Regions from separate parts of the Streptomyces sp. NPDC127117 genome, predicted to be linked through region 3. Evidence: riboswitches for the same ligand, from Rfam matches in the RefSeq annotation. Region 3 holds a riboswitch; each other region holds the start of a gene.
What was found. A riboswitch is a leader RNA that binds a small molecule or an ion and turns the genes downstream of it on or off. The one in region 3 is predicted to bind cyclic di-AMP.
Positions count from the first base shown of each region.

Region 1 (7,291 bases), on a different contig from region 3:
CCAGTCCCCGGCGTCGAGCACGCCGCGCAACTGGCCGTCGATGGTCACCGCGCCCTGCCCCGAGTGCGGCAGGACCCGGACGGCGATCGGTTCGTCGGCCGCGGCGATCACGGTGCGGTCGAAGGTCATGTGTGCCGCCACGGGTGTGAAGAGGACGGCGTCCATGCGTGGCGAGACCACCGGGCCGCCCGCGGCGAAGCTGTAGGCGGTCGAGCCGGTGGGGGTGGCCATGATGACCGCGTCGGCCGAGTACGAGGCGAGGAGCCGGCCGCCGATGTACACGCCGAGGCTCACCTGCCGGTCGCGGGCGAGCTTCTCCACGACGACGTCGTTGAGCGCGGTGACGTCCAGTGCCACGCCCCAGTCCTCCGCCGCGGCCTCCGCGTCGAGGTCGACCTGCGGGGGCGGCAGCATCGGGCGTCGTCCGTAGCCCATCAGGGCGCCGATGTCCTTGGGCACTTCGAGTACGCGGGAGGCCCGCATGGTCAGGGTCATGCGTTCCTCGACCGCCGCCCGGCCCCGGTGGACGGCGTCGAGCGCCCGGACCACGTCCTTCGCCGGAACCTCGGTGAGGAAGCCGACGCGGCCCAGGTCGATCCCGAGGACGGCGCCGTCGTTCTTGGCGGCGATCCGGGCGCCGCGCAGGAATGTCCCGTCGCCGCCGAGCGTCACGATGAGATCGGGGTTGCCCGCGACATCGGCCTCCTCACGCCCACCGCGCCTGCGTTCGTCGTCGCGCCACACGTCGATGTCGGTGCACGGGATGCCTTCGCGGGCACACCAGTCACGTACGACGCCCGCCGCGACAATGGCCTCGGGGCGGCCCTGGTGTACGACGACTCCGACCCTTTTCACACTCATCCCGCTTCGACTCCCCGCGTTCCGACGACGGACTGCCCTCACCCCACTGTGCGGGAGCCGGGGGCGGGTCCGCCCGTCGTCGGGCCGGTACGGCGCCCGGTCGGGCGACCGGGCCCGGCCCGAAAGGTGCCCGGCCCGTCCGCGGTGGGTCACCGCCGACGGGCCGGGCACGGCACGGAGAACGTACGGGTCAGGACTGCGCGTCCTCCGGAATGCTGACCAGCCAGCGGGTCTCCCGGCGGGGCCGCAGGTAGAACGCCCAGTAGAGCGTGGCGACCGCGGTGATCCCGCCGGTCCACAGCAGGTACTCGGTCTCCTGCTGGGTCAGGATGTACGCCAGCACGGCGATCAGCAGCACCGGGATCGCGGGCCACAGCGGCATCCGCCAGGCCGCCGCCTCACGGTGCGCGCCGCGGCGGCAGAGCAGTGCGGCGACGGCGACCAGCAGGTACATCGCGGTGACGGAGACGCCGGTGACGCCGTACAGGGTGTCGAGATTGACGAAGCAGAGTGCCGCGCCGGGGACGCCGACGACCAGGGTCGCGACCCACGGGGAGCCGAACCGGCCGAGCCGGGACAGGGCGTTGTTGACCGGTCCGGGCCATGCCTTGTCACGGGCGGAGGCGAACAGCACCCGCGAGTTCTGGATGACCATCACGATGCCGGCGTTGATGATCGCGAGGGCGACGCAGAGGCTGACGAAGGTGCCGACGGCCGAGTTGGACCAGGCGGCGACCATGGTGTTGAGGTCGCCCGAGGTCAGGGCCGCCAGATCGGGAGCGCCGAGCGTGATGGCGATGACCGGGACGAGGATGACCGCGCTGGAGATGGCGAGGGTGGCCAGCACGGTGCGGGCCACGTTGCGCCGCGGGTTCTCCAGCTCCTCCGAGAGGTAGACGGCGGTGGAGAAGCCCTGGGTGATGAAGAGCGCGATGGCGAGCCCGGAGACCACCATCATCGCGGTGACGGTCGAGCTCCCGCCGCCCGACGAGGCAACCGTACCGTGCACCAGCGCCGAGGCGCCGCGCTCGGAGTGGGCGAAGCCGAGAACGGCGACGACGGCCGCCGCGATCACTTCGAGGACGAGGAAGATGCCGGTGATCCACGCGTTGGCGCGCAGGTCCAGCAGACCGGCGAGGGTGGCGAGCACCATCACGCCGGCGCCCGCGACGGAGGCCGGAATGTGCACGATGGGAGCGAGGTAGTCGGCCGTACCCATGGCGATGACCGGGGGCACGATCATCACGACCAGCAGCGAGAGCACGAAGACGAGCCACCCGGCGAGCCGCCCGGCCATCGTCGACACCATGGCGTACTCACCGCCGGCACTCGGGATGAGCGTGCCCAGCTCCGAGTAGCAGAAGGCGACCGCGATACAGAGCAGCGAGCCGATGGCGATGGTGAGGGCGGTGTACGTGCCGAGGCTGGAGAACAGGTCCGGTACGACCACGAAGAGGGTCGAGGCGGGCGTCACGCAGGAGAGCGTGAGCAGTGTTCCGCCCACGACGCCGATGGAACGCTTGAGCTTCTGTGGAGTGGGGCCGGTCGCTGGTGCGAGCGCCTGGGGAGCGCTGAGCGTTTCGGTCATCGTGCGGTTCCGATCAACAGGTGCGGTGTCCGAGCACGGGAGCGGTATCGCCTCCAGACGAGGACGTGGTGAGTGGTTTCGGCGCTCCCAGCGCGACATGCAATCCTGACGTGTTCCGCAGGTCAAGAGGTGTTCACCTTCGGAATTCGTTGTTCTGAAGGGCTGATCCGACGATTTGGCGCTAACAACGCGTCAATGTCCAGGGATCGGGGGGTGCGGGAACCGCAGCCCGGCCCGTGGGAAAGTTTCCCCATTTCCAGCATCCGGAAGGGTGGAACGGCACCCCGGGCGGCCGGGGTGCGGGCGAGGCACGGAGCCCGCGGGTCGCGGATCCGCGGTCTTGGTGCCAGCCTGGAGTCATGGGTTGGGCGTCATGGACCACTTGCGGTGTGTTCTCGGGGCGCGGCGGCGTGCTCACGGACGAGGTCGGCGTGCTGTCCGGGGACTTGACCGTTCACACGACCTGGGCGGACGACACGGCCCAGGTCACCGTGCAGTACAGCGGTGCGATCGACTGGTTCACCATGTCGGGCAGTCCGGTGCCGTGCTGTTCGGAGGAGGACAGCCGCCGACTGCACGACGCGGTGGTGCAGTCGGTCCGCAACGGGGCGGCGGCGACCGTGCCCGTACTGCCCCGCTCCGAGCCGGAGCAGGCGGCGGAACCCGCCCAGGAGTAACGCGTACGGGATCACCCCGGGCCGGTCGCGCCGGCTTCCTCGCCGCAGTCGCGGAGCGCCGCGGCGACCAGCCCCGCGATCTCGCCCCTCGGCACTCCCCCGCCGCCCACCGGCCGGTCGAAGACGAGTCCGTCCACACAGGTCAGCAGTGTGAGCGTGCGGCCCTCGGCGTCGGCGACGCCCTGCGCGCGCAGGAACGCCCGCACCACGTCACGGGCCGTGTTCTGTCGGGGTACGAGAATCTCGCGCAGCTCCGGGTGGCGCACGCTCCCGACCGCGCAGGCGTAGCGGGCGAGCGACCGCTGCCGCCCCTCGCCGGTCAGCCGCCGTTCGACGAAGCCGGCGAGCCCGTCCGTCAGTTCGGCGGCGGCGCGCGGCACCTGCGCCTGCTCGCCGGCCGCCTGCAACTCCGCCTGGTCCTGCGCCACGAGCCGTCGGACGAGTGCGGTGAGCAGTGCCTGCCGGGTGCGGAAGTACGCCGAGGTGGTGCCCGGCGGCAGGTCGGCCGCCCGGTCCACGGCCCGGTGGGTCAGGCCCCGCATCCCCTCATCGGCCAGCACATGGATGGCGGCATCGGCGAGGACGGTCCGTCGGTCTGCGGTCATCACCCCTGACACTGGCCGCCTCGCTCTCCGCCGGAGCCACCGTCGAGTCGGCGCTCGGCCGCTACGACGCCGAGCGCCGGCCCCGCAGCCAGGCGGTCGCGCGGGCCGCCAGGCAGGCCGGGCGGATGGGCCGGCGGCTGTCCCGTCCGCCGGCCGTCGCCCTGCGCACTACGGCCCTGCGTCTCGCGCCGTCCCGCCTCACCGTCCGCGCGATCCTCCGCCATGCCGACCGGACACCCCCGCGCCTGGGCTGACCTCGGGACGGCCCGGGCCGGGCGGTGGTGGGGTCACGCCGGCGGTGCGGTCACGTCAGTAGGCACCGAAGACGTTGTCGATGGAGCCGTACTTGGCGGCCGCGTAGTTGCACGCGGCCGTGATGTTGGCGACCGGGTCGTAGCTGTCCGACGCGGTCCCGGGCACGTGATAGGCCCGGAACGTCGGATCGATGATCTGGAGGAGGCCCTTGGAGGGCGTCCCGGCGGCGGCGTTCGAGTCCCAGTTGTTGATCGCCCTGGGGTTGCCGGACGACTCGCGCATGACGTTGCGGTGGATGCCCTCGTAGCTGCCGGGGATACCGTGCTCGGCCATCACGGCCAGCGACTGCTTGATCCAGCCGTCCAGATCGTTCGTGTACGCCGACGGCGCGGCCGGTGCGGCGGCGGTCTGCGCCGGAGCCGCCGAGGCGGTGTGGGCACCCAGCAGCGGAAGCAGCAGGGCGGCCGCGCCCGTGCCCACGGCGATGAAACCGCGGGTCAGTGTGGTGGACTTGCGACGACGGTACGTACCCGTTGCGGACATGGTGGATTCCTCTCCGTCGCCTGCGAGGTGAGCTGTCGGGTTCAGGCTGGAGATGCCTGGCCGCGCACCAGCGCGGCTTCACCCCGAGCCGTTCCGGATTCCGGACCGGCGGCTTACCTGGGTTCCCCGCTCCTGCCGTGCATGAGTGGGTCGGATTGCCGGACAGCGGCAGGATTCGGCGTTCCGTCCGGATTGACGGTGACCGTAGGCGAGAAGAGCCGGAAGGGACAAGACCCCATTTTCCGAATGCAATTCACCCACAAGATCGATTTACCGGAATTTCAGTAATCCACCTCACATCGCACAACCCGCTCCACTTGCGGGGAAAGGGAACCGAACCGCGGGGTGCGGCACGCGACAGGCAGGACGTGACTCGCGCCACGAATTCACAAAAGCGGGCATTTCGCCCAACTATTCCGGCGCCCGCCCCGGCACCCGATGACATTGCCTTTCCTTCACTCCGTCGTTTACAGTTCTGAAGTCCTGTTGTCTCCGATTGAGGTGGACGTTGCGCATCTGAGGTTCGCGAACATCGCGCCGTACGGCTTCGCCCGTACGCCCGTCACGCCGTAGCAGTGCCCCGCACTGCCCGTGACTCCGCGTGGATGCGACCTCGGTGCATGAGCCGTCCCTCGATCTCCAGGACCGTCGCACCTCCTTCCGCTGTCCGGTCGCTGCGTGGTGCTCGCATACGAAGCCCCCATCTCTGCGCTTGCGAATGCGAGGAACACCATGGCGACTCCCCCCACCCCTCACGCCTCCCTCACCTGCTCCGCCCTGACCTTCCGGTGGCCGGACGGCACCACCGTCTTCGACGGGCTCTCGCTGAGCATCGGCCGGGGCCGCGTCGGCCTCGTCGGCAACAACGGCGCGGGCAAGTCCACACTCCTGCGACTCCTCGCCGGTCAACTGCGCCCGGCCCAGGGGACGGTGACCGTCGGCGGCAGCCTCGCCCACCTTCCGCAGAACATCACCCTCGACACGACACTGCGGGTCGACCGGGCACTGGGCATCGCCGAGCGGCGTGCGGCACTGCGCGCCATCGAGGCCGGGGATGTCGACGAGAAGCACTTCGAGACGATCGGCGACGACTGGGACGTCGAGGAACGGGCCCTGGCGACGCTGGGCTCGCTCGGCCTCGGCGGCGTCGAACTCGACCGCACCGTCGGCCAGTTGTCCGGCGGGGAGACCGTCCTGCTGCGGCTGGCCGCGCTGCTGCTGGAGCGCCCCGACGTCCTGCTCCTGGACGAGCCCACCAACAACCTCGATGCGTTCGCCCGCCGCAGGCTCTACGAGGCGGTCGACACCTGGCGCTCGGGGGTGCTGATCGTGGTCAGCCATGACCGCGAACTGCTGGAGCGCGTGGACCGCATCGCCGAACTGCGCACCGGCTCGGTGAACTGGTACGGCGGCGGCTGGTCGGCGTACGAGGAGGCCGTGGCTGCCGAACAGGAGGCCGCCGGGCGGATGTTGCGGGCCGCCGAGGCCGATGTGCGCCGCCAGAAGCGCGAACTGGAGGAGACCCATATGAAGCTGGCCCGGCGCCAGAAGAACGGCCGGAAGGCGGAGGCCGAGGGCAGCCTGCCGAAGATCCTGGCCGGCCGCCGGAAGCGATCGGCGCAGGAGTCGGCGGGCAGGCTTCGCGGTGTCCACGAGGAACGTCTCAGCGAGGCGCGCGAACGCCGGGAGGAGGCCGCGGACGCGGTCCGCGACGATGCCGAGATCCGCGTGAGCCTCCCGCACACGGCGGTGCCCACCGGACGCACCGTGCTGAGCCTGCACGGCCTGCGCCCGCGGTTCGGCAGACTGCGCGAGGGCAGCCTCCAGGTGAACGGGCCCGAGCGGATCGCGCTCGTCGGCCGCAACGGCGCCGGGAAGACGACGCTGCTGCGCACGCTCACCGGTGAGCTGGCCCCGCTGTCCGGCGAGGCCAGGGCCTTCGTGCCGGTGCGGTTCCTTCCGCAGCGGCTCGATGTACTGGACGAGGAACTGAGCGTCGCGGCGAACGTGGCCCGGATGGCTCCCGGGGTCACCGACAACCACATCCGTGCCCAGCTCGCCCGCTTCCTGTTCCAGGGCAAGCGCGCGGAGCAGCCGGCGGGCACCCTGTCGGGCGGGGAACGCTTCCGTGCCGCGCTCGCGGCGACAATGCTCGCCGCACCGGCCCCGCAGCTGCTGATGATGGACGAGCCGACCAACAACCTGGACATCGCCAGTGTGCGTCAGCTGACCGGTGCGCTCGACTCCTACGAGGGGGCGCTCCTGATCGCCAGTCACGATCTGGCCTTCCTCGAATCGGTCGGCATCACCAGGTGGCTGCTGGTCGGGGAGGAGCTGCGGGAGACGAGCGCACAGGAGGTGGCCGAGCTGCTGGCGGCGCCGGAGGCCGCAGGCTGAGCGGTCGGCGGCGGGTGTCTCCCGTACCGGCCGCACCGGGAGAGGGGGGTGCGGGCCGCCGCACGGCGCGGGCCCGCACCCCTGCCGGGATCAGAGCCTGTCGATGATCTTGTTCATCTGCTCGATCTCGGCGATCTGGGCCGTGACGACGGCACCGGCGAGCTTCTTCGCTTCGGCATCGGCGCCGTTCTTCTGCTCGTCCTCGGCCATGGTGACGGCGCCCTGGTGGTGCCCGATCATGAGCTGGGCGAACTTCTTGTCGAAGTCCTTGCCCTTGGCGGCGGCCAGGTCACCCATGTCCTTGCCGGACATCATTCCGGGCATCCCCGAACCGTCCGGGCCGTGGTCCATCCCGGGCATGTCGT
Region 1 covers NZ_JBHXTM010000013.1:6,211-13,501, forward strand. The annotation lists gene ACFVH0_RS13905 (NAD(+)/NADH kinase) at 1-861, opposite strand, end outside; gene ACFVH0_RS13910 (APC family permease) at 1,052-2,449, opposite strand; gene ACFVH0_RS13915 (hypothetical protein) at 2,809-3,126, shown strand; gene ACFVH0_RS13920 (TetR/AcrR family transcriptional regulator) at 3,138-3,731, opposite strand; partial or broken gene ACFVH0_RS13925 (FAD-dependent oxidoreductase) at 3,737-3,985, shown strand; gene ACFVH0_RS13930 (transglycosylase SLT domain-containing protein) at 4,041-4,529, opposite strand; cyclic di-AMP (ydaO/yuaA leader) riboswitch at 4,534-4,720, opposite strand; gene ACFVH0_RS13935 (ABC-F family ATP-binding cassette domain-containing protein) at 5,262-6,926, shown strand; gene ACFVH0_RS13940 (DUF305 domain-containing protein) at 7,017-7,291, opposite strand, start outside.
Region 1: linked by a shared signal. The riboswitch ahead of ACFVH0_RS13930 (transglycosylase SLT domain-containing protein) and the one ahead of ACFVH0_RS01730 (NlpC/P60 family protein) in region 3 are both predicted to bind cyclic di-AMP.

Region 2 (7,291 bases), on a different contig from region 3:
TCACCGCGAGCCGCAGCAGCCGGCCCGCCGACGTCACCACGCCCACATCGCCGCGGGCCGTCGCCAGCACCGCCGAGACGATCACATCGTGCTTGGCACGCTTGGCGTCCTCGGCGAGCACGATCGGCTCGTCATTGGCGGTACGGGCCAGCAGGCCGGTCGAGGACAGCAGCACCCGGCACGGGTCGTCAGCGACCTCCAGCGGCACCGAGGCGACCTGCGCACCGGCCGACTCCAGCAGTACCGTACGCCGGTCGGTGCCGAACTTCTTGGCGACCGCGGCCAGTTCCGAAGAGACCAGCTTGCGCAGCTCGGTGTCCGATTCGAGGATGGCGGTCAGCGCCTCGATCTCGCCGTTGAGCCGGTCCCGCTCGCTCTCCAGCTCGATCCGGTCGAACCGGGTCAGCCGGCGCAGCGGGGTGTCCAGGATGTACTGCGTCTGGATCTCGCTCAGCGAGAAGCGCTCGATGAGCCGCTCCTTCGCCTGCGCGGAATTGTCACTGGACCGGATGATCCGGATGACCTCGTCGATGTCGATCAGCGCGACGAGCAGGCCCTCGACCAGATGCAGCCGGTCGCGGCGCTTGCCCCGGCGGAACTCGCTGCGCCGGCGCACCACGTCGAAGCGGTGGTCGAGATAGACCTCCAGGAGCTCCTTGAGCCCCAGCGTGAGCGGCTGACCGTCGACCAGCGCCACATTGTTGATGCCGAAGGACTCCTCCATCGGCGTCAGCTTGTAGAGCTGCTCCAGGACGGCCTCCGGCACGAAGCCGTTCTTCACCTCGATGACCAGGCGCAGGCCGTGCTCGCGGTCGGTCAGGTCCTTCACGTCCGCGATGCCCTGGAGCTTCTTCGCCGAGACAAGGTCCTTGATCTTGGCGATCACCTTCTCCGGGCCGACGGTGAAGGGCAGTTCGGTGACGACCAGGCCCTTGCGGCGGGCCGTCACGTTCTCCACCGAGACGGTCGCGCGGATCTTGAACGTGCCGCGGCCGCGGGCGTACGCGTCCTTGATGCCGCCCAGGCCCACGATCCGGCCGCCGGTGGGCAGATCGGGACCGGGCACGAACCGCATCAGGGTCTCCAGGTCCGCGCCCGGATGCTTGATCAGGTGCCGGGCGGCGGCGATGACCTCGCCCAGATTGTGCGGCGGCATATTGGTCGCCATGCCGACCGCGATCCCGGACGACCCGTTGACCAGGAGGTTCGGGTACGCGGCGGGGAGAACGGTCGGTTCCGTCTCCTGGCCGTCGTAATTCGACTGGAAAGCGACGGTGTCCTCGTCGATCGACTCCGTCATCAGTGACGTCGCGTCGGCCATCCGGCACTCGGTGTACCGCATGGCGGCAGGCGGGTCGTCGTTGCCGAGCGAGCCGAAGTTGCCGTGGCCGTCGACCAGGGGGAGCCGCATGGAGAACGGCTGCGCCAGACGGACCAGCGCGTCGTAGATCGACGCGTCACCGTGCGGGTGCAACTTACCCATGACCTCGCCGACGACGCGGGCGCACTTCACGAAGCCGCGATCGGGGCGCAGGCCCATCTCGTTCATCTGGTACACGATGCGGCGGTGCACCGGCTTCATGCCGTCACGGGCGTCGGGCAGGGCCCGTGAGTAGATCACCGAGTACGCGTACTCGAGGAAGGAGCCCTGCATTTCGTCGACGACGTCGATGTCGAGGATCTTCTCCTCGAAGTCGTCCGGCGGCGGGGTCTTCGTGCTGCGGCGGGCCATCGCTGCTGCGACTCCTTCACGGATTCTGTTCGGGCAACCTCAGGTTCTGACGCGGACCATTGTGGACCGCCGCACTGACATCGCCGACCTCGACCCGTCCCAAGAGGCGTTCCGGGCCCCGGTCGAGACGCCTTCGCGCCCCGCCGCGCGGGGGATGCGCCCCTCTTTCACGCGAACTTCCGGGTTACGGGAACTTCGCCAGGTGTCCGTGCGCTTGCCTAAAGTGGCAGGTCTCGCAGGAAATCCAGTATCGCGATCGAAGGGACGTACATGCCCATGGGTCACACGGCCACCGCTCAGGCCGGCTCCGGCGGCTTGACAGCGACCGAGCACCGCCTGGCCAACGGCCTGCGCGTGGTGCTCTCCGAGGACCATCTGACCCCGGTCGCCGCGGTCTGCCTCTGGTACGACGTCGGCTCGCGCCACGAGGTCAAGGGACGCACCGGGCTGGCTCACCTGTTCGAGCACCTGATGTTCCAGGGCTCCGGCCAGGTCAAGGGGAACGGCCACTTCGAGCTGGTGCAGGGGGCCGGCGGCTCGCTCAACGGGACCACCAGCTTCGAGCGCACCAACTATTTCGAGACCATGCCCACGCACCAGCTGGAGCTGGCCCTGTGGCTCGAAGCCGACCGGATGGGCTCGCTGCTCGCCGCGCTCGACGAGGAGTCCATGGAGAACCAGCGCGACGTCGTCAAGAACGAACGCCGCCAGCGCTACGACAACGTCCCCTACGGCACGGCGTTCGAGAAGCTGACGGCACTGGCCTACCCCGAGGGCCACCCGTACCACCACACCCCGATCGGCTCGATGGCCGACCTGGACGCCGCGACCCTTGAGGACGCGCGCACCTTCTTCCGTACGTACTACGCGCCCAACAACGCGGTGCTCTCGGTCGTCGGCGACATCGACCCCGAGCAGACCCTCGCCTGGATCGAGAAGTACTTCGGCTCCATCCCGTCCCACGACGGCAAGCAGCCGCCGCGCGACGGCACGCTCCCGGAGATCATCGGCGAGCAGCTGCGCGAGGAAGTGCGTGAGGAGGTCCCGGCGCGGGCGCTGATGGCCGCCTACCGGCTGCCGCACGACGGCACCCGCGAGTGCGACGCGGCGGACCTCGCGCTGACCGTGCTCGGCGGCGGCGAGTCGTCGCGGCTGCACAACCGCCTGGTCCGCCGTGACCGTACGGCCGTGGCGGCCGGGTTCGGGCTGCTGCGGCTGGCCGGCGCGCCCTCGCTGGGCTGGCTGGACGTCAAGATGTCCGGCGGCGTCGAGGTGCCGCAGGTCGAGGCCGCGGTCGACGAGGAGCTCGCCCGGTTCGCCGCCGACGGCCCCACGCCCGAGGAAATGGAGCGCGCGCAGGCCCAGTTGGAGCGCGAGTGGCTGGACCGCCTGGGTACGGTCGCCGGCCGTGCCGACGAACTGTGCCGGTTCGCCGTGCTGTTCGGCGACCCGCAGCTCGCCCTGACCGCCGTTCAGCGGGTGCTCGACGTCACCGCGGAGGAGGTGCAGGCGGCCGCCAAGGCCCAGCTGCGTCCCGACAACCGCGCGGTGCTGGTCTACGAGCCGGTCGAACCGGCCGAGCCCGCGGACGCGGCGGACACCGACGAGACCGACACCGACGCGCACGAAGGGGCGGACCAGTGACCGACGCTGCCGCGACTGGAGTTTCGATGCAGTACCACCCGCAGCCGGCCCCCGGCGTCGCCCGCCCCTGGGCCTTCCCCGCGCCCGAGCGCGGCGCCCTGCCCAACGGCCTCACGGTGCTGCGCTGCCACCGCCCCGGCCAGCAGGTCGTGGCCGTCGAGATCTTCCTCGACGCCCCGCTGGACGCCGAGCCCGAGGGTCTCGACGGCGTGGCCACGATCATGTCGCGGGCGCTGAACGAAGGCACCGACAAGCACACCGCCGAGGAGTTCGCCGCCGAGCTGGAGCGCTGCGGCGCCACCCTCGACGCGCACGCCGACCACCCCGGTGTCCGGGTCTCCCTGGAGGTCCCCGCCTCCCGGCTGGCCAAGGCCCTCGCGCTGGTGGCCGAGGCGCTGCGGGCGCCCGCCTTCGCCGAGAGCGAGATCGAGCGGCTGGTACGCAACCGGCTCGACGAGATCCCGCACGAGCAGGCCAACCCGGCCCGGCGTGCCGCCAAGCAGCTCTCCAAGGAGCTGTTCCCGGCCACGGCGCGGATGTCCCGCCCGCGCCAGGGCACCGAGGAGACGGTGGCGCGGATCGACTCGGCGGCCGTGCGCGCGTTCTTCGACGCCCACGTCCGGCCGTCCACGGCGACCGCCGTGGTAGTCGGGGACCTCACCGGCATCGACCTGGACGCCCTGCTCGCCGACACCCTCGGCGACTGGTCCGGAGACGCCGCCGCACCCCGCCCCGCCCCGCCGATCACCGCCGACGACACCGGCCGCGTGGTCATCGTCGACCGTCCGGGCGCGGTGCAGACCCAGCTGCTGATCGGCCGGATCGGCGCCGACCGGCACGACAGCGTGTGGCCGGCCCAGGTGCTCGGCACGTACTGCCTGGGCGGCACCCTCACCTCGCGGCTCGACCGGGTGCTGCGCGAGGAGAAGGGCTACACGTACGGCGTGCGGGCCTTCGCCCAGGTGCTGCGGTCGTCGGCCCCGGACTCCGCCTCGGGGGCGACCGGCGCCGCGATGCTCGCCATCAGCGGCTCGGTGGACACCGAGTCCACCGAGCCGGCGCTGAAGGACCTGTGGACGGTCCTGCGGACCCTGGCGGCCGAGGGCCTGACCGACGAGGAGCGCGAGACGGCCGTGCAGAACCTCGTGGGTGTGGCGCCCCTGAAGTTCGAGACGGCGGCCTCCGTCGCGGGCACCCTCGCCGACCAGGTCGAGCAGCACCTGCCGGACGACTACCAGGCGCAGCTGTACGCCCGGCTCGCGGAGACCGGCACGGTCGAGGCGACCGCGGCGGTCGTCAACGCCTTCCCGGGTGACCGGCTGGTCACGATCCTCGTCGGCGACGCCGCACGGATCGAGGAGCCCGTCCGGGCCCTGGGCATCGGAGAGGTGTCGGTGGTCACCGGCTGACGTCCGGCCCGTCACAACAGGTCCCAACTCGACATTTCGCCGCATATCAGGACAGAAGGAAGGCCCTTGCGAGTGTCATCTCGCCAGGGTCTTCCTTTTTGTCCGTTCTGGGGGAAGGTTGCCTGTCTGCCCTGTGGGATGCGCTACAAAATGGCCTGTCCGTTTGGTGAATGAAAGTGACCCCGCTTAGCGTCGGCTCGACTGCCCGTCACTCGTATGCCGCATCCGCGACGTACCGGACAGTCATCGCCGAGTCCCCGTCAGGCGCGAGCCTGGGGAGCCGGGGACCCACGCAGTCCCTGGGGTGAATCGGACGCCTGAGCCCGGATGGGCCGGGGTGTCCGTAGGAGACCTTCCTGCTCCGAACCCGTCAGCTAACCCGGTAGGCGAGAAGGAAGGAAAGGACCAGCCACTCCATGGCGTTCACCCGTGCCACCGGGAAGCACCGTGCCCCGAGCCGACTGACGCGCGGCAGCGCGAAGGCCGTCGGCGTCGCGGCTCTGGCCACCACCGGCGTCATCGGCGGCCTGGCCGCTCCCGCCTTCGCGGCGGACTCCGACGCACCCTCCGTGAGCGAGACCGGTCTCAACCAGGTCATCGCCATCGACAAGACCCTCGCCGACCGGATCGACGCCCAGGCCGACGCCCAGCAGCATCAGGCCGACGTCGCGGCGAAGGCGAAGGCCGAGGCCCACCGGAAGGCCGAGGCCAAGAAGAAGGCCGAGGCAAAGGCCAAGGCGGCGGCCGAGGCCAAGGCCGAGGCGAAGCGCGCCGCCGAGGCCCGCGCCGAGAAGGCCCGCGCCGCCCGGTCCGCCGAGCGCACCCGCCTGGGCTCCTTCCAGCTCCCGGTCGCGGGTTCGTACGTAAGCACCGGCTACAAGTCCAGCGGCTCGCTCTGGTCCTCCGGCAGCCACTCCGGCATCGACTTCCACGCCGCCTCCGGCAGCTCCGTCGTCGCCGTCGGCGCCGGCACGGTCGTCGAGGCCGGCTGGGGCGGCGCGTACGGCAACAACATCGTGCTCCGGATGACGGACGGCACGTACACGCAGTACGGCCACCTCTCCTCGATCGGCGTCTTTGTCGGCCAGAGCGTCGGCGCGGGCCAGCAGATCGGCCTCTCCGGCTCGACCGGCAACTCCACCGGGCCGCACCTCCACTTCGAGGCCCGGACGACCCCGTCGTACGGGTCCGACATGGACCCGGTCGCGTACCTGCGCGCCCACGGCGTCCACGTCTGACCGACGCCCACCGCACCACCTCGTCGAAGGCCCCGGCAGCGCGCCGGGGCCTTCGCCATGCCCGCCTCCTCGACCGCGGGAGACGACCGGCCGCCGAACCGTCCCGTGGCCAAAAGATATTCATGAATTTCCGCCCGGCATCGGAAATGCAGCCGCATTGCAATAGAGTCGCGGAACAGGCGTCGGCCGGCCGCGTTTCGCGGGGATTGAGGCGGAGGTTCGGACATGCGCATTCCGGCGCATTCGGTATGCACGGCAATCCGTGACGACATCGTCTCCGGTGTCTTCGAACGCGGCAGCCGTCTCACGGAGGAGTTGCTGGCCCGCCGTTACGGGGTTTCCCGCGTCCCGGTACGGGAGGCGCTGCGCACCCTGGAATCCGAGGGCTTCGTCGTCACCCGGCGGCACGCGGGCGCCTGCGTCGCCGAGCCCACCGAACTGGAGGCGGCCGACCTCCTGGAGGTCCGCACGCTGCTGGAGCCCCTGGGCGCCGCCCGCGCCGCGCAGCGCCGCACCGAGGCGCACCTCAAGGTGCTCCGCGGCCTCGTGCGGCTCGGCCAGGACCGGGCCCGGCGCGGCGAGGGCGAGGATCTGCGCTCACTGGGCGGCTGGTTCCACGAGACGCTGGCGCAGGCCTCCGGCAGCCCCGGCCTGATCGCGCTGCTCACCCAGCTGCGGCACAAGATCGACTGGATGTACGCGGTCGAGCAGCCCGCCCGGCCGGTGGATTCCTGGGCCGAGCACGGGGCGATCGTGGACGCGGTGGCGCGCGGCGACGCGGAACGGGCCAGGACGCTGGCCGCCCACCACGCGGAACGGGCTGCGGCCGCGCACCGGCTGCGACGGCGGCCCGGCACGCCCCGGGCCGACCGGGTGAGGACCTCGCAACATTCCGTAAACACCGCGGGTGTCCGCCATTAACAATCGCGCCGTATACAAAGAGAAGTCATTGTGCGGGGCGCATTCCGAGTGGTCCGGATTTTGCCTTCCTGGATTCTGCCCTGCCCGGATTCCGCTCCACCCGGATTTCGTGGGCCTGGATCCTGGGTGCCGGAATTCATCCTGCAAGCACCGGAAAAACAAAAGAGCCGCAGACCCGGTTCAGGGTGCCACGGCTCTCTCGCGGAAGATGTTTCAGACGGTCTCCGGGAGTTCCTCAAGTCCGTCGGCGACCAGCTTGGCCAGACGGTCCAGGGCGGCTTCGGAGTTGTCGGCCTCGGAGGCGAGCACGATCTCCTCGCCACCCTGCGCGCCGAGACCGAGGACCG
Region 2 covers NZ_JBHXTM010000020.1:114,621-121,911, forward strand. The annotation lists gene ACFVH0_RS19520 (DNA topoisomerase (ATP-hydrolyzing) subunit A) at 1-1,732, opposite strand, end outside; gene ACFVH0_RS19525 (M16 family metallopeptidase) at 2,003-3,376, shown strand; gene ACFVH0_RS19530 (M16 family metallopeptidase) at 3,403-4,785, shown strand; cyclic di-AMP (ydaO/yuaA leader) riboswitch at 5,023-5,188, shown strand; gene ACFVH0_RS19535 (M23 family metallopeptidase) at 5,202-6,023, shown strand; gene ACFVH0_RS19540 (GntR family transcriptional regulator) at 6,249-6,944, shown strand; gene ACFVH0_RS19545 (HPr family phosphocarrier protein) at 7,158-7,291, opposite strand, start outside.
Region 2: linked by a shared signal. The riboswitch ahead of ACFVH0_RS19535 (M23 family metallopeptidase) and the one ahead of ACFVH0_RS01730 (NlpC/P60 family protein) in region 3 are both predicted to bind cyclic di-AMP.

Region 3 (7,291 bases):
TGAGGGAGAATCCGATGAATCGTCCCCGTTCTCTGCGCTGTCTGGCAGCCCTGGCCGTGGTGGCTCTCGCGGCCACCGCCTGTGGGCGCTCCGGTCAGGGCGACGCCCCGTCCGGGGCCGCGGCACAGGCCGCCTCCGGCCGGACCGCGGCCGAGCTGCTGCCCGCTCCGTACCGGGAGAAGGGTGTGCTCCGGGTGGCCACCGCGGTCGGCTACCCGCCGATGGAGATGTACGAGCCCGGCACCACCCGGCTCACCGGCGTCGACCCCGATCTGGCCAAGGCCCTCGCCGAGCGGCTCAAGCTGAAGCTGGAACTCACCAACGCCGCCTTCGACGGACTGATCCCCGGTCTGGAGTCCGGGCGGTTCGACCTGGTCATGTCGTCCATGACGGACAGTGCGCAGCGACGCCGGGCGGTCGACTTCGTCGACTACTTCCGCACCGGTGGAGTCATCATGACGAAGCAGGGCAACCCGCAGGGCATCAAGTCCCTCGCGGACCTCTGCGGAAAGACCGTCGTCCTCGCCAAGGGCAGCTCCAACCTCCATATCGGCGAGGAACAGAACGCCAAGTGCCAGGAGAAGATGCGGATCTCGCAGAGCGAGGACGCACCGACCGGGCTGCTGCAACTGGACAGTGGGCGCGCGGTCGCGACCATCGTCGACTATCCCGTCGCCAAGATGTTCATCAAGAAGAGCAGCGCGTACGAGGTCCTGCCCGAGCAGTACGGCACCGCCCCCTGGGGCATCGCGTCCGCGAAGAGCCAGGGCGGGCTGCGCGACGCCGTCCACAAGGCCCTGCAGGAACTCATCGACAACGGCGACTACAAGAAGATCCTCGACACCTGGGGAGTCGGCGGCAGCGCCGTGCCCGAGGCCACCGTCAACGACGGGCAGTGAGAACAGATATGAACCACCAGAAAATACCCGGCTCCGCCCTCGGCCGGGCGCCGGACTGCACCCCCGCCGACGGGACGCCGCAGGAGGACGACCTCTCCCTCCAGGTGACCGGACGCCCGCGTCCCGGACGCTGGCTCGCGGTCCTCGCCGCCACTCTGTTCGCGGTGTGGCTCGCCTACACCGTCATCGTCAATCCCAATCTGCACTGGGACATCGTCGCCGAGTACCAGTTCGACGGCGTGATCCTCAAGGGCCTCGGGGTGACCATTCAGCTCACTCTCGTCTCGATGGCCCTCGGCATCGCCATCGGCGTCGTCGTCGCGGTGATGCAGCTGTCCGACAGCCCCGTCCTGCGGCTCACCGCCGGTGCCTACACCTGGTTCTTCCGGGGCACCCCGCTGCTGGTCCAGCTCATCTTCTGGTTCAACCTGGCCCTGCTGTTCCCCGTGATCAGCATCGGAATCCCGTTCGACGGCCCCAAACTCATCAGCTGGCAGTCCAACCAGGTGATCACCGGTTTCGTGGCCGCGCTCCTCGGTCTCTCCATCAACGAGGGCGCCTACATGGCCGAGATCGTGCGGGCCGGCATTCAGAGCGTGGATCCCGGCCAGCGCGAGGCGGGAGCCTCGATCGGGATGTCGAACCGTCAGATCCTGTCCCGGATCATCCTTCCGCAGGCGATGCGAGTCATCATCCCGCCGTTCGGCAACCAGTTCATCTCCATGCTCAAGACGACCTCGCTGGTCTCGGTCATCGCCGGCGCCGACCTGATGACCGTCTCCCAGCACCTCTATCTCGCCAACTTCGAAGTGGTCGCACTGCTCCTGGTGGCCTCGATCTGGTATCTCGTGCTCACCACGATCGCGAGCATCGGACAGCACGCCGTCGAGCGACGCTACAGCCCCGGTACCGCTCCCGTGCTGCGGAGCAGAATCCTGGCCAATCTTCTGCCCGGACGGGCCAGGAAGGGAGCAGCGGCATGAACGACGTGATCCTCAAAGCCCGCGGGGTCCGCAAGAGGTTCGGTGACACCGAGGTACTGAAGGGCATCGACCTCGACGTCCGCAGCGGTGAGGTGCTCTGTGTCATCGGCCCCTCCGGGTCCGGGAAATCCACACTGCTGCGCTGCTTCAACCACCTCGAACGGATCGACGCGGGGCGGGTGTGGATGGACGGTGAGCTGGTCGGCTACGAACAGCACGGCCCGTCCGGCCGGGTGCTGCGCGAGCGGCGGGCCCGGGACGTGCGGCGCCAGCGCGAGCGGATCGGCATGGTGTTCCAGCGGTTCCACCTGTTCCCGCACCGCACAGCGCTGCAGAACGTGATGGAGGGTCCGGTCGCCGTCAAGGGCCGGACCCGTGCACAGGCCGAGAAGCAGGCCCGCGAGCTGCTGGCCGACGTCGGTCTCGCGGACCGGGCGGACCACTACCCGGGGCAGCTGTCCGGCGGGCAGCAGCAGCGCGTGGCGATCGCCCGCGCACTGGCCATGGAGCCCACCCTCATGCTCTTCGACGAACCCACCTCCGCCCTCGATCCCGAACTCGTCGGCGAGGTGCTCGGCGTCATGCGCGACCTGGCCCGCAGCGGTATGACGATGGTCGTGGTCACCCACGAGATGGGCTTCGCCCGCGAGGTCGCCGACCGGGTCCTCTTCATGGACCGGGGTGCCGTCGTCGAGGCCGGTAGCCCCGACATGCTGTTCACCGCCCCGCGGCACGACCGCACGCGGGCCTTCCTGTCGACGGTGCTGTGATGGGCCGCCCCCTGGATCTGCTGCTGCGCGGCGGCACCCTCGTGGACGGAACCGGCGCACCGGCCCGGGAAGCGGACGTCGCGGTGGTGGACGGGCGGATCGCCGTGCTCCCCGCCGGCGCCCCTGGCTCGGCCGTCGAGACCCTGGACGTGGCCGGGCGGGTCGTCGCCCCCGGCTTCATCGACGTGCACACGCACTCCGACGCCCTCGCCGCGCCCCACGGAGCCGGCGGTACCACGGAGCCGATCGACGACCTCCGTCTCGCTCCGCTGCTCCAGGGCGTCACCACGGAGATCTGCGGCAACTGCGGGACCAGCCTGTTCCCCTCGCTCCCCCGCCGGCTGCCGGAGCTCGCCGAGCATCTCAGGGTGACGTTCGGGCTCGGACCGGTGCGGCCCTCGGTGGACTTCGACGCGTTCGCCACCGGACAGGACCCGGCTCTGCGCCACACCCACATCGCCTCGCTGATCGGCCACGGCACGCTGCGCGCCGGAGTGATGGGCTTCGAGGCCCGGCCGCCGCGGCCCGACGAGCTGGACGCCATGTGCGCGCTGCTCGACCGGTCGCTGGCCCAGGGGGCGGCCGGTCTGTCCACCGGGCTGATCTACCCTCCCGGCACGTACGCCGACACCGAGGAGATCGTCGCGCTGGCCAGGGTCGCCGCCCGTCACGGCAAGCCCTACGTCACCCATCTGCGCGACGAGATGTCACAGGTGGAGTCCGCGCTGGAGGAGGCCCTGGAGATCGCCGTACGCTCCGGCGCCCCGCTGCAGATCTCCCACCACAAGACCGCGGGCCGGCACGCCTGGGGCGCCACACTGCGCACCCTGCCCCGGCTGGAACGAGCCCGCGCCGAAGGCGTGGACGTGCTGTGCGACGTCTATCCGTACACGGCGGGCAGCACCGTCCTGCACGCCATGCTGCCCCCGTGGGCGAGTGAGGGCGGCGTCGGTGCGCTGCTGGAACGGTTGCGCCGGCCCGAGACCCGCGACCGGATCAGGACGGACATCGCTCGGGGCGTCGAGGGGTGGGAGAACACCGTGGGAAACGGCGGCTGGGACCTCATCTCGGTGGCCGCCGCGCGGACGCGGCCCGAGGCCGAGGGGCGCAGCATCGCCGACCTCGCGGCCGAGCGCGGCATCCATCCGGTCGACCTGGCCTGCGATCTCCTGCTGGCCGAGCAGGGCGAAGTGACCATCATCAGCCATTCCATGCGAGAGGACGACGTCCGCCGGGTCATCGCCAGCCCGCTGTCGATGATCGGCTCGGACGGTGTCCCCAAACCCGGTCGGCCGCATCCGCGCTGGGCGGGAAGCTTCGCCCGGGTACTCGGCCGTTACACCCGCGACGAACGACTGCTCCCGCTGGAGAGTGCGGTGCACAAGATGACCGGCCTGCCCGCCGGGCGGTTCGGGCTCACCGGCCGCGGCGTGGTCCGCGACGGGGCCGTCGCCGATCTGGTCGTACTGGACCCGTCGTCGGTGCGCGACACCGCCGACTTCGACCGCCCCCTGCTGGCACCCGAAGGCATCGATACCGTTGTGGTGTCGGGGCGGATCGCGGCGAGAGACGGCCGCCCGACCTCGGCGCGGGCGGGAGAAGTGGTGAGAATCCGATGAGTCTGGCCCAAGTGGCCGCGGCGGCACGGCGCTCGGCTGCGCTGCCGCTCACCCTGGCCGTGGGGCCCCGGCGGCAAGGAAGCGGGGGGCCGCGGGGGGGGGGGGGGGGGGGCTCCCCACCAACAAATACTCAACCCCCCGGCTGTCCACCCCCCCCCCCCGCCCCGCCCCCGCCCCGGTGCAGGGGCGGCGCGACGGGTGGAGGCACGCTACGCCGGGCGCACGCTGCCGTAGATCGGCATGTAGTAGATCGACTCCTCGCGCACGTTCGCGCCGGGCTTCGGCGCGTGGATCATCATCCCGTCGCCCTTGTAGATGCCGACGTGGCTGATGTCGTCGTAGAAGAAGACGAGATCCCCCGGCCGCAGGTCCGCCGTGGCGACCCGGGTGCCGACCTTGACCTGGTCCCACGTGGTGCGCGGGATGCCGACCCCCGCCGCCTTCCAGGCGGCCTGGGTGAGCCCGGAGCAGTCGTACGACGCCGGGCCCGTCGCGCCCCAGACGTACGGCTTGCCGAGCTGGGCCCTGGCGAAGGCGAGGACCTTCTCCGCCTTGGTGGTGGCGCTGCTGTCCGAGCCGGTCCCGCTGCCCGTCCCCGTACCGCTGCCGCCCCCCGACCCCTTCGCGGCCTCCTCGGCCTCGCGGTCCGCCTCGGCCTTCGCGGCGGCCTGCTGCTTCGCCAGCTCCTGCGCCTTGCGCTCGGCCTCCGCCTCCTTCTTGCGCTCGATCGCCGCCAGTCGCGCCTTCTCCTCGGCGGTCAGCTTCGACAGCAGCGTGCGCGCCTCGCCCAGCTTCTTCTGGACGTTCCGCTTGCTGGTGCGCAGCGTGGTCTGCGTCGTCGTCAGCGTCTCCAGGCTCCGCACCGCCTCGGAACGCTTCTTCGCCGCCTTGGCCTGCTGCGTACGGAAGTCCGTGATCGCCTTCTGCTGCCGGCTGGTCATCCGGTCCATCAGCTGGCTCTGGTCGAAGTACGACTGCGGGTCGTCGGCCAGGAAGAACGTCGCGCTCGGCGTGATGGAGCCGCTGCGGTACTGCGCGGCCGCGTAGGTGCCGAGCGTCCTGCGGGCGTCGTTGAGCCTGTCGGCGCGCTTCGCGACGTCGTCCAGCAGGGCGTCGACCTTGGCGCGCTGGGCGGCGGAGGCTTCCTTCGCCTGGTTGTACTGCTGGGTCGCGGTGCCCGCCTGCCGGTAGAGGTCGTCGACCTTCTTCTGTACGTCCTCGACGCGGGGCTTCGGATCGGGCGCGGCCACGGCGCTCTGCGTGGAGAGCAGGGTCACGGACGCCAGGGCCGCAGTGGTGAGCCCGACGGCCGGTGCGGTGGTGCGCACCCGGGTGCGCGGTTTGCGATGCGACGCCAAGGCCGGCATCTCCTTCCGTGGACCGCCTACCGGGTTAGCTGTCGGGTTCGGGCGGAACGGAAGGCTGCCCTACGGTCCGAGTGGGGGATAAGGACCGATTCACCCCGGTACTGCGTGTGGGTCCCCGGTTCCGAACTCCATTGAAGGCAGCCCGGATTCGGCGGGGGCGCCCGCTAGGCGTGGTTCGCCTCAAGGGGGTACGGGCCGCCCGGTCGAGCACGCTAGCCAACCCATGGTGCTGCTGTGAAGGTTGATGTTCGATATGCCCGATACATTTTCGTGACCTTGCCGGAGCGGGGTGCCGCCGACCGGATTCCCTTACGGGGAGTGGGTGACCGCTCTCTTTGTGTGCCGTCGGTCGTGTGCGGTTCGTCATGAGGCCGACGGGTGTCGGTGCGGCGGCCTAGACTCGACAAGCGATGAGCAGCCTCTTTGACGACAGTTTCCTGGCCGGCCTCCAGCACTCGGAGGAAGAGCCCCCGCCGCCCCCCGAGGACTCCGTACCCGAAGCGGTCCCGGAGGACCTCTTCGCGGGCGTGTTCGACGGGCCCCCGCCGCCCAGGGACGCCTATTACCGCGACGGCGCGCACCGCCCCGTCATCGACTCCGCGGCGCTCCTCGACGGGCTGAACACCGAGCAGCGCGCCGCCGTCGTCCACGCGGGCTCCCCGCTGCTCATCGTCGCCGGGGCCGGCTCGGGCAAGACCCGGGTGCTGACCCACCGGATCGCCCACCTGCTCGCGGAGCGCGGGGTGCACCCCGGCCAGATCCTGGCGATCACCTTCACCAACAAGGCCGCGGGCGAGATGAAGGAGCGCGTCGAGCAGCTCGTCGGTCCGCGCGCCAACGCGATGTGGGTCATGACCTTCCACAGCGCGTGCGTACGCATCCTGCGCCGCGAGTCGAAGCGGCTCGGCTTCACCTCGTCGTTCTCGATCTACGACGCCGCCGACTCCAAGCGGCTGATGGCCCTGGTCTGCCGCGACCTCGACCTGGACCCGAAGCGCTTCCCGCCGAAGTCGTTCACCGCCAAGGTCTCCAACCTGAAGAACGAGCTGATCGACGAGGAGACCTTCGCCGGCCAGGCCGCGGACGGCTTCGAGAAGACCCTCGCCCAGGCCTACGCGATGTACCAGTCCCGGCTGCGCGAGGCCAACGCGCTGGACTTCGACGACATCATCATGACGACGGTCCACCTGCTCCAGGCGTTCCCGGACGTCGCCGAGCACTACCGCCGCCGCTTCCGCCACGTCCTGGTCGACGAGTACCAGGACACCAACCACGCCCAGTACACCCTCGTGCGCGAGCTGGTCGGCCCGGCGGGCGAGGGCGACGCCCCGGCCGAGCTGTGCGTCGTGGGTGACGCGGACCAGTCGATCTACGCCTTCCGCGGCGCGACCATCCGCAACATCCTCCAGTTCGAGGAGGACTACCCGAACGCGACCACGATCCTGCTGGAGCAGAACTACCGCTCCACGCAGACGATCCTGTCCGCCGCCAACGCGGTCATCGAGCGCAACGAGAGCCGCCGCCCCAAGAACCTCTGGACCAACGCCGGCACCGGCGCCCGCATCACCGGCTACGTCGCCGACACCGAGCACGACGAGGCGCAGTTCGTCGCCGACGAGATCGACCGGCTCACCGACGCGGGCGACGCCAAGG
Region 3 covers NZ_JBHXTM010000001.1:366,669-373,959, forward strand. The annotation lists gene ACFVH0_RS01710 (ABC transporter substrate-binding protein) at 15-899, shown strand; gene ACFVH0_RS01715 (amino acid ABC transporter permease) at 908-1,882, shown strand; gene ACFVH0_RS01720 (amino acid ABC transporter ATP-binding protein) at 1,879-2,652, shown strand; gene ACFVH0_RS01725 (amidohydrolase family protein) at 2,652-4,271, shown strand; gene ACFVH0_RS01730 (NlpC/P60 family protein) at 4,481-5,629, opposite strand; cyclic di-AMP (ydaO/yuaA leader) riboswitch at 5,637-5,802, opposite strand; gene pcrA (DNA helicase PcrA) at 6,049-7,291, shown strand, end outside.

Region 4 (7,291 bases), on a different contig from region 3:
TCGCTGCCCATCGGGCGGGAGGTAGCACGCAGGGCGCTGCTCCGGGCACGGGAGACGGGGTGGAGGCCGCCCGCCGTAGAATCGGGGCATTGTGTCTGAGCCCATGAACCCCTCCGAGAGCCTCTCCGGGGACTCCCCCGAGAGCTCCTCCGAGCACCTCTCCTCGTCCGCTGCCGGGATTCCGGACGATCTGCGCGCCGCTTCCTTCGAGCGGCAGCGCAGGCTGCGCCAGGAGCCGCGCTTCCCGGGCGGGCCCGCCGTCGACCCGGCCGGCTCGCACCACGAGCGCCGGATCCGCAGCTTCCAGCCGCGTCGCAGCCGCGTCACGCCCGGCCAGGAGGACGCCCTGCTGCGGCTCTGGCCGAAGTGGGGCCTGGACATCGACGGGCAGCGCGTCCTCGACCTGCCCGAGCTGTTCGACGGGCTCCCGACCGTGCTGGAGATCGGCTTCGGGATGGGCGAGGCCACCGCGCAGATGGCCGCCGACGACCCGGGTACGGGCATCCTCGCCGTCGATGTGCACACCCCCGGCCAGGGCAATCTGCTGGGCCTCGCGGACCGCAACGGCCTGTCGAACATCCGGGTGGCCAACGGCGACGCGATCATCCTGCTGCGCGAGATGCTCAAGCCGGATTCGCTGGACGGGCTGCGGGTGTACTTCCCCGACCCGTGGCCCAAGAAGCGCCATCACAAGCGGCGGCTGATCCAGCCGGAGTTCCTCGATCTGGTTGCGCAGCGGCTGAAGCCGGGCGCGGTGATCCACTGTGCGACCGACTGGGAGCCGTACGCGGAGCAGATGCTGGAGGTGCTGAGCGCGCACCCCCTCTTCGAGAACACTCAGGCGGACGGCGGCTACGCGCCCCGGCCCGCGTTCCGGCCGCTGACCCGGTTCGAGGGACAGGGCCTGGACAAGGGCCACGTAGTGCACGACCTGCTCTTCGCCCGCCGCTGAGACGGGCGTAAGGCCCGGTGAGCCGGGCCGGTGGGCGGGGCCGGTGAGCCGGGCCCGCGTGCCGGGCCCGCGTGCCGGGCGGATGGGGCATGCCAGCGTGCCTGCGTGGCGTGTCCGCGTGCTGGATGGCCGGTGGGCGCCCCATGGTCAGGTGTCAGTGCTGCTGGTTAGGGTCATTGCGTGGTGTCCGACGGGTCTGTCCAGCAGCGGCAGTCGCAGCCGGCCGTCCCGCTTCTTGAGGAGCAGCGGGTCGGCGAGATCCTGGCTGCCGTGCCGGAGCGCAGGCACTGGCGTTACCGGCCGCGCCGCGTGGGCATGGTGTGGCGCAGCCGGACGTTCCGCGTCGCGGCGGTGTTCACCGTGCTCGCGATCTGCGGTCTGGTGATCCTGGCCCTGGTCCGCGACCAGACGGGCACCCAGGGGTTCCTCGTCGGCCTAGGCCTCGCCGTGCTGCCCGTACCGCTCCTGCTGGCGGCGTTCCGCTGGCTGGACCGGGTCGATCCGGGCCCCTGGCGGAATGTGCTGTTCGCCTTCGCCTGGGGTGCGTTCGCCGCCGCCCTGGTCGCGATCCTGGCGAATTCCTTCGCGACCCGCTGGATAGCCACGACCATCGCCGACCCGTCGAACGCCGACACCCTCGGCGCCACGGTCATAGCTCCGGTCGTCGAGGAGAGCGCCAAGGCCGCCGCGGTCCTGCTGATCTTCCTGTTCCGAAGACGGGAGTTCAACGGAATCGTCGACGGCGTCGTGATCGCCGGCGTCACCGCGAGCGGCTTCGCCTTCACCGAGAACATCCTCTATCTCGGCAACGCCTTCGGCGAGGACCAGCAGATCGGCAACTCGGGCGTCGTATCGGTGACGGCCGCGACGTTCTTCGTACGGGCTGTGATGTCGCCGTTCGCGCACCCGCTCTTCACGGTGCTGACCGGCATAGGCTTCGGCCTCGCCGCGGCGGGCGCCCGGCGCCGACGGGTCCGTCGCATCGTGCTGCCGCTGCTGGGTCTCGTCCTCGCCATGGGCATGCACTCGCTGTGGAACGGATCGGCGGTCTTCAGCCCGTACGGCTTCTACGCCGTGTACGCGGTGTTCATGGTCCCGGTCTTCGGCCTGGTGACCTGGCTGGCGATCTGGTCGCGCCGACGGGAGCTGCGCACGCTCGCCGCCGAGCTGCCCGCCTACGCGGCGGCGGGCTGGCTGAGCCCGGCGGAACCGCTCGCCCTCTCCTCCATGCGGGCCCGCGGCCTGGCCCGCGACGCGGCACGCCGCCAGTACGCCGTCGCGGCCCGGGGAAGCCGGTACACCCCGTACGGGCCCGGCTGGGCACCCGGATCCGTACCGGGAGCGATGCCCGGCTCCATGCCAGGTCCCTCTGCCCGGGCAACGACGCAGGCGAAGGCCGCGGCGCAGGCCGCGGAGGCCCACGGGAAGGCGGCCGCCCGCGCCGTCGCCGAGTACGAATCGTTCGCGACCTCACTGGCCGCGCTGCGACTCCAGGCCCGCCGCGGTACGGCCGGCCCCGACTTCGCCGAACGCGAGCTGGAACTGCTGCACCACCTCTGGCAGCGCAGGGAGGTGGCCGCCCCCGCCCTGACGTACGCGGCGCAGGCGACGGGACTCCTGCGCCCCCACCGCCTGCCGCCGCTCCCGTACGCCCAGCAGTTCACTCCGCAGTTCACTCCGCACACGCAGTACGGCGGCCCCGGCCCCGGCCCCGGCCCCGGCCCCGGCCCCGGCTACAACCCTTATCGGATGCCGCAGCAGCCACCGCAATAGGCCCTGTCCCGACGGATCAGGCGGATGCCTCGGTGAGTTCTGCCAGTTCCTGCTCGGTCAGCGTGAGGTCCGCGACGGCCAGCAGCGCGGGCAGCTGCTCGACCGTACGGGCCGAGGCGATCGGCGCGACCACGGTCGGCCGGGACGCGAGCCAGGCCAGCGCGACGGTCGCGATCTGCGCATCGCGCTCCTTGGCGACCTTGTCCAGCGCGGCCAGGACCTTCTGTCCCCGCTCCGACTCCAGGTGCTGCCGGGCACCCTCCGCCCGCGCGCTCTCCACCGAGGAGCCCGGACGGTATTTGCCGGTGAGGAAGCCGGAGGCCAGGGCGAAGTACGGCACGACGCCGAGCCCGGCACGGGCCGCCGTGTCCTGGAGCTCGCCCTCGTAGGTGTCGCGGGAGACCAGGTTGTAGTGCGGCTGAAGGGCGACGTAGCGGGCCAGGCCCTCGCGCTCCGAGAAGTCCAGGGACGCCTGGAGCCGCTCGGGGCCGATGTTGGAGGCGGCGATCTCCCGGACCTTGCCCTCCTTCACCAGCTGGTCCAGGGCGGTGATGATGTCCTCGACCGGCACGGTCTCGTCGTCGAAGTGCGTGTAGTACAGGTCGATGTGGTCGGTGCCGAGCCGGCGCAGCGATTCCTCGGCCGCGGCCTTGATGTTGGCGGGAGCGAGCCCCTTGTACTGGGGGTGGGTACTGACCTTCGTGGCGACGACGATGTCGGAGCGGTTGCCGCGTGCGGCGAGCCACTTGCCGATGACGGTCTCGGACTCGCCGCCCTCGTTGCCCGGAACCCAGGCCGAGTACCCGTCGGCGGTGTCGATGAAGTTGCCGCCGCCCGCGGCGTACGCGTCCAGCACGGCGAACGACTGCGCCTCATCGGCGGTCCAGCCGAAGACGTTGCCGCCGAGAGCGAGCGGGAAGACCTGAAGGTCGGAAGTGCCCAGCTTACGAAGAGAAGTCATAAGTGAAGCAACGGATTCCGGTGAGCCCGCTATTCCGGAATTCCGGATCCCGACTGCTCCAGGAACTCACCGCGCCCCCCTTCACGCCCCACCGCCCACAAACAGACCGGCAGCCCTGACGTCGGGGGGTGAGCGTCAGGACTGCCGGGGTTCATCGGCCGGCGAACCGGCTCGGACCGAGCGCCCCACGAGACGGGCGGGACAGGCGCCACTTCAAGGGGCGGGCGCCGACTCAAGAGGCAGGCGCCGACTCAAGAGGCAGGCGCCGTCTCAGCCCGGCGGGCGCCGCCTCAGCCCGGCGGGCGCCGACTCAGCGGGACGGGCGCCGACTCAGCGGGACGGGCGCCGACTCAAGGGTTGAGGCCCTTGCCACGGAGCCAGGCCATCGGGTCGATGCCCGTGCCGCCGGCGGTGTGGACCTCCAGGTGGAGGTGCGGTCCCGTCACGTTGCCGGTCGCGCCGACCCGGCCGATGGTCTCGCCGGTGGTGACCTTCTGGCCGACGCTGACGCCGATCGAGGACTGGTGGCAGAACCACAGCTCCGTACCGTCGTCGAGTTCGAGCACCGTGCGGTAGCCGTACGCGCCGGACCAGCCGGCCGACTTGACCGTGCCGCCGTGGATGGCCTTGATCGGGGTGCCGGTCGGGGCCGCGAAGTCGAGGCCCGTGTGGTAGCCGGAGGACCACATCGAGCCGGCCTCGCCGAAGGTCGAGGTGATCGTGTACGAGGAGGTCGGGATGGCGTAGCTGGCGGCGAGCTTGGCGAGCCGCAGCGCCTCCGCCTTCTTCTTGGCCTCCTCCTCCGCCTTCTTCTTCTCGGCGGCGGCCTTGGCCTCGGCCTCGTCCTGCTGCTTCTTGGCCTCGGCGGCCGCCTTCTCCGCCGCCTTCTTCTCCTCGGCCGCCTTGGCCTCGGCGTCGGCGGCGTCCTGCTGCTGCTCGGCCTGCTGGAGGATGCGGGCGCGGAGCGCCTCGCCCGCGTCCGTCGTGCCCTGCTCGGCCTCGGCGGTGGTGATGCCGGCGGTGGTGAGCGGGGCGGTGGCGGCCGTGACCTCGGTCCTGTCGGCCTCGGACTCGTCGGAGAACAAGGCACCCACGCCGGGAAGGGACTTGGCGTCGGGGAGGTGGTCCGTGATCGAGTCGGGCACGGAGATGGAGACCGGCGGCTTGCTCTGCGCGGTGGCCATGCCACCCGCGCCGACCGCCGCTATGACGCCGACACCCAGCACCGTGGAGCTGCGGGCGAGCCCGTTGCGCTGCTTGGCGACGCGGTGCCTGCCGCGCACGGGGCGGACGGACTCCTCGGTGGGGTTCCACTCGTCCCAGTCACGGTCGGGCTCACCGGTGAACCCGCCCGTGAAATTGCCGGTGAAGTCGCCGCCGGGCTCGGTGCCGTAGTCGTGATCGAACCGGGACGGGGCCTCGGGGGCAGGCTTGTTGGACGCCACGGGGGCGCACTCCTTTCCTTCCTTCTCGCCTACCGGGTTAGCTGACGGGTTCGGAGCAGGAAGGTCTCCTACGGGCCCCTCTGCCTCTCACGAGACACAGATGCCCGATTCACCCCATGTAGGTGGTTCCCCGGTTCCCTTGCGGAATTCGGCGCTCGCGCACGGTGCCGCCACTGACGACGGCTGGGACGACCGCGCTGCGTTATCGAACGTTAATAGACACCGGGGCCGTATTCCAAGCTGTTCCAACTGATCGTTCACTTCTTTGGCCTGGACTTTACGGGACACAAGCGGGTGGAATCGGACGAGTTGACCGACCCTCAGTCACTACCCTGATTCTGACGTTGCGTCAAATGTTATGCGGAGCGGCGCCCTTCGATCACACACGGTGGCACCTCCGCCGTCACGCCCCCTCGGCACCGACGATCGGCACGGTCCTTCTCCGGTCCGGCTGCCCCTCCGCCGGACGTACGACCGCGAGCAGCGCCATGTCGTCGGTCGATTCGCCGCCCGTGTGCAGCCGTACGTCATCGGTCAGGGCGGACAGCAACTCCTCGGGCCCCGGGAAGATCCGCCCGCGCAGCCGGGCCGCCGGATCGTAGAAGACTCCCTCGGCGTTCCGTGCCTCGGAGAGGCCGTCCGTGTAGAGGAGCAGGGTCGTCCCGGCCGGCAGATCCCACTCGTCCGTGCACTCCGGCCATGCCCCCAGGTCCATCCCGAGCGGCAGCGCGGGCACCGACGGCTTCAGCACCTCCAGCGCCCCGTCCGGATGCAGCAGGATCGGTTCGGGGTGACCGCGGTTGACGATCCGTACCCGGGACAGTCCGGACGGGATCTCGGCCAGCACGGCGGTGATGAACCCTTCGAGCACGTCGAGCCCGCCCTGTCGCGCCTCCTCCCGGGCCAGCGCCCGCTCCAGCCGCCCCGCCACGCCCTCCAGCGAGGCTTCCTGCTCGGCCGCCTCGCGGAACGCCCCGATGACCACCGCCACCGTCTCCACGGCGGCGAGCCCCTTCCCCCGCACGTCCCCGACCACCAGCCGCACCCCCCACGGGGTGTCCGACACGGCGAACAGGTCACCGCCGATGAACTCGTCCGCCTGCGCCGCCTCGTAGCGGGCCGCGACCTGCAGTCCGCCGGTCCGGTCGGCCGGCTTCGGCAGCACCGCGCGCATGGCGGTCTCCGCGATGAACCGCGCGGAGGCCAGCTGCTCGTTGCCCCGCCGCACGACCCCGTTGATCACGACCGCGAGGACCGAGACCGTGGCCAGGGTCAGCAGTTCGATCAGCGGCACGGCCTCGGGCAGCGTGCTGCTGTACAGCCGCAGCACGATGACGGCCAGCATCGAGGCGATACCGGTGCGGATGGTGCTGGCCAGCGAGAAGAACGGGGCGGCGATCAGCGGAGCGGCCACGAACAGCGGGATGGCAGTGAAGGCCGGCGGGGTGAAGATGTCGAACAGCAGCCCGCCGAGAATCATCAGGGGAGGCAGCGCGCGTACGAACTGCCGGGTGCGGGCACCGCTCCCGGCATGCTCGCCGCGCCGCTTCTCCCGCTTCCACACCTGTGGTCTCCTGCCCGGTACGCGCGCGGCTGCGGACGGTACCGCGCCCCACCCCCAGGCTCGCCGGACCGGAACGAAGCGGCGACTCCTCATCGGCCAATGGGGGGACATGTGCGCTGCGGCTCGCATGCCACGCGGCGAAACGAATCAGGCCCGGCACGCTGCGTGCGTGCCGGGCCTGAATTCTTCAGTAGCGGGGACAGGATTTGAACCTGCGACCTCTGGGTTATGAGCCCAGCGAGCTACCGAGCTGCTCCACCCCGCGTCGGTGAACACAACTCTACGGCATCCCCGGAGCCCTTTTGACCACTCGGGTTCGCCCGCCCTTCATCCGCCCACATCCGCCCCTTCGTCCCGCCCTTCACCCCACTCTTCGTCCCGTCCCTCGTCCCGCCCCTTCGTCCCGCCCTTCACCCCACTCTTCGTCCCGTCTCGCGTCCCGCCTTCGCCGAGCCGCTTCAGGACGACTGGTTCGTCTCGGAGATACGGGGCACGGAATCGGCCTTCCCGTGGACGGCCGGCTGCTTCACCGGGTTCGCACCGCGTTGCAGGGAGTGGAGGATCGCCAGCCCCTGGCCGACGACGCCCGCCGCCAT
Region 4 covers NZ_JBHXTM010000077.1:3,782-11,072, reverse strand. The annotation lists gene lhgO (L-2-hydroxyglutarate oxidase) at 1-99, shown strand, start outside; gene trmB (tRNA (guanosine(46)-N7)-methyltransferase TrmB) at 104-952, shown strand; gene ACFVH0_RS37210 (PrsW family intramembrane metalloprotease) at 1,136-2,725, shown strand; gene ACFVH0_RS37205 (aldo/keto reductase) at 2,742-3,686, opposite strand; gene ACFVH0_RS37200 (M23 family metallopeptidase) at 4,037-5,131, opposite strand; cyclic di-AMP (ydaO/yuaA leader) riboswitch at 5,143-5,295, opposite strand; gene ACFVH0_RS37195 (PP2C family protein-serine/threonine phosphatase) at 5,535-6,695, opposite strand; tRNA gene ACFVH0_RS37190 (tRNA-Met) at 6,887-6,960, opposite strand; gene ACFVH0_RS37185 (SPFH domain-containing protein) at 7,154-7,291, opposite strand, start outside.
Region 4: linked by a shared signal. The riboswitch ahead of ACFVH0_RS37200 (M23 family metallopeptidase) and the one ahead of ACFVH0_RS01730 (NlpC/P60 family protein) in region 3 are both predicted to bind cyclic di-AMP.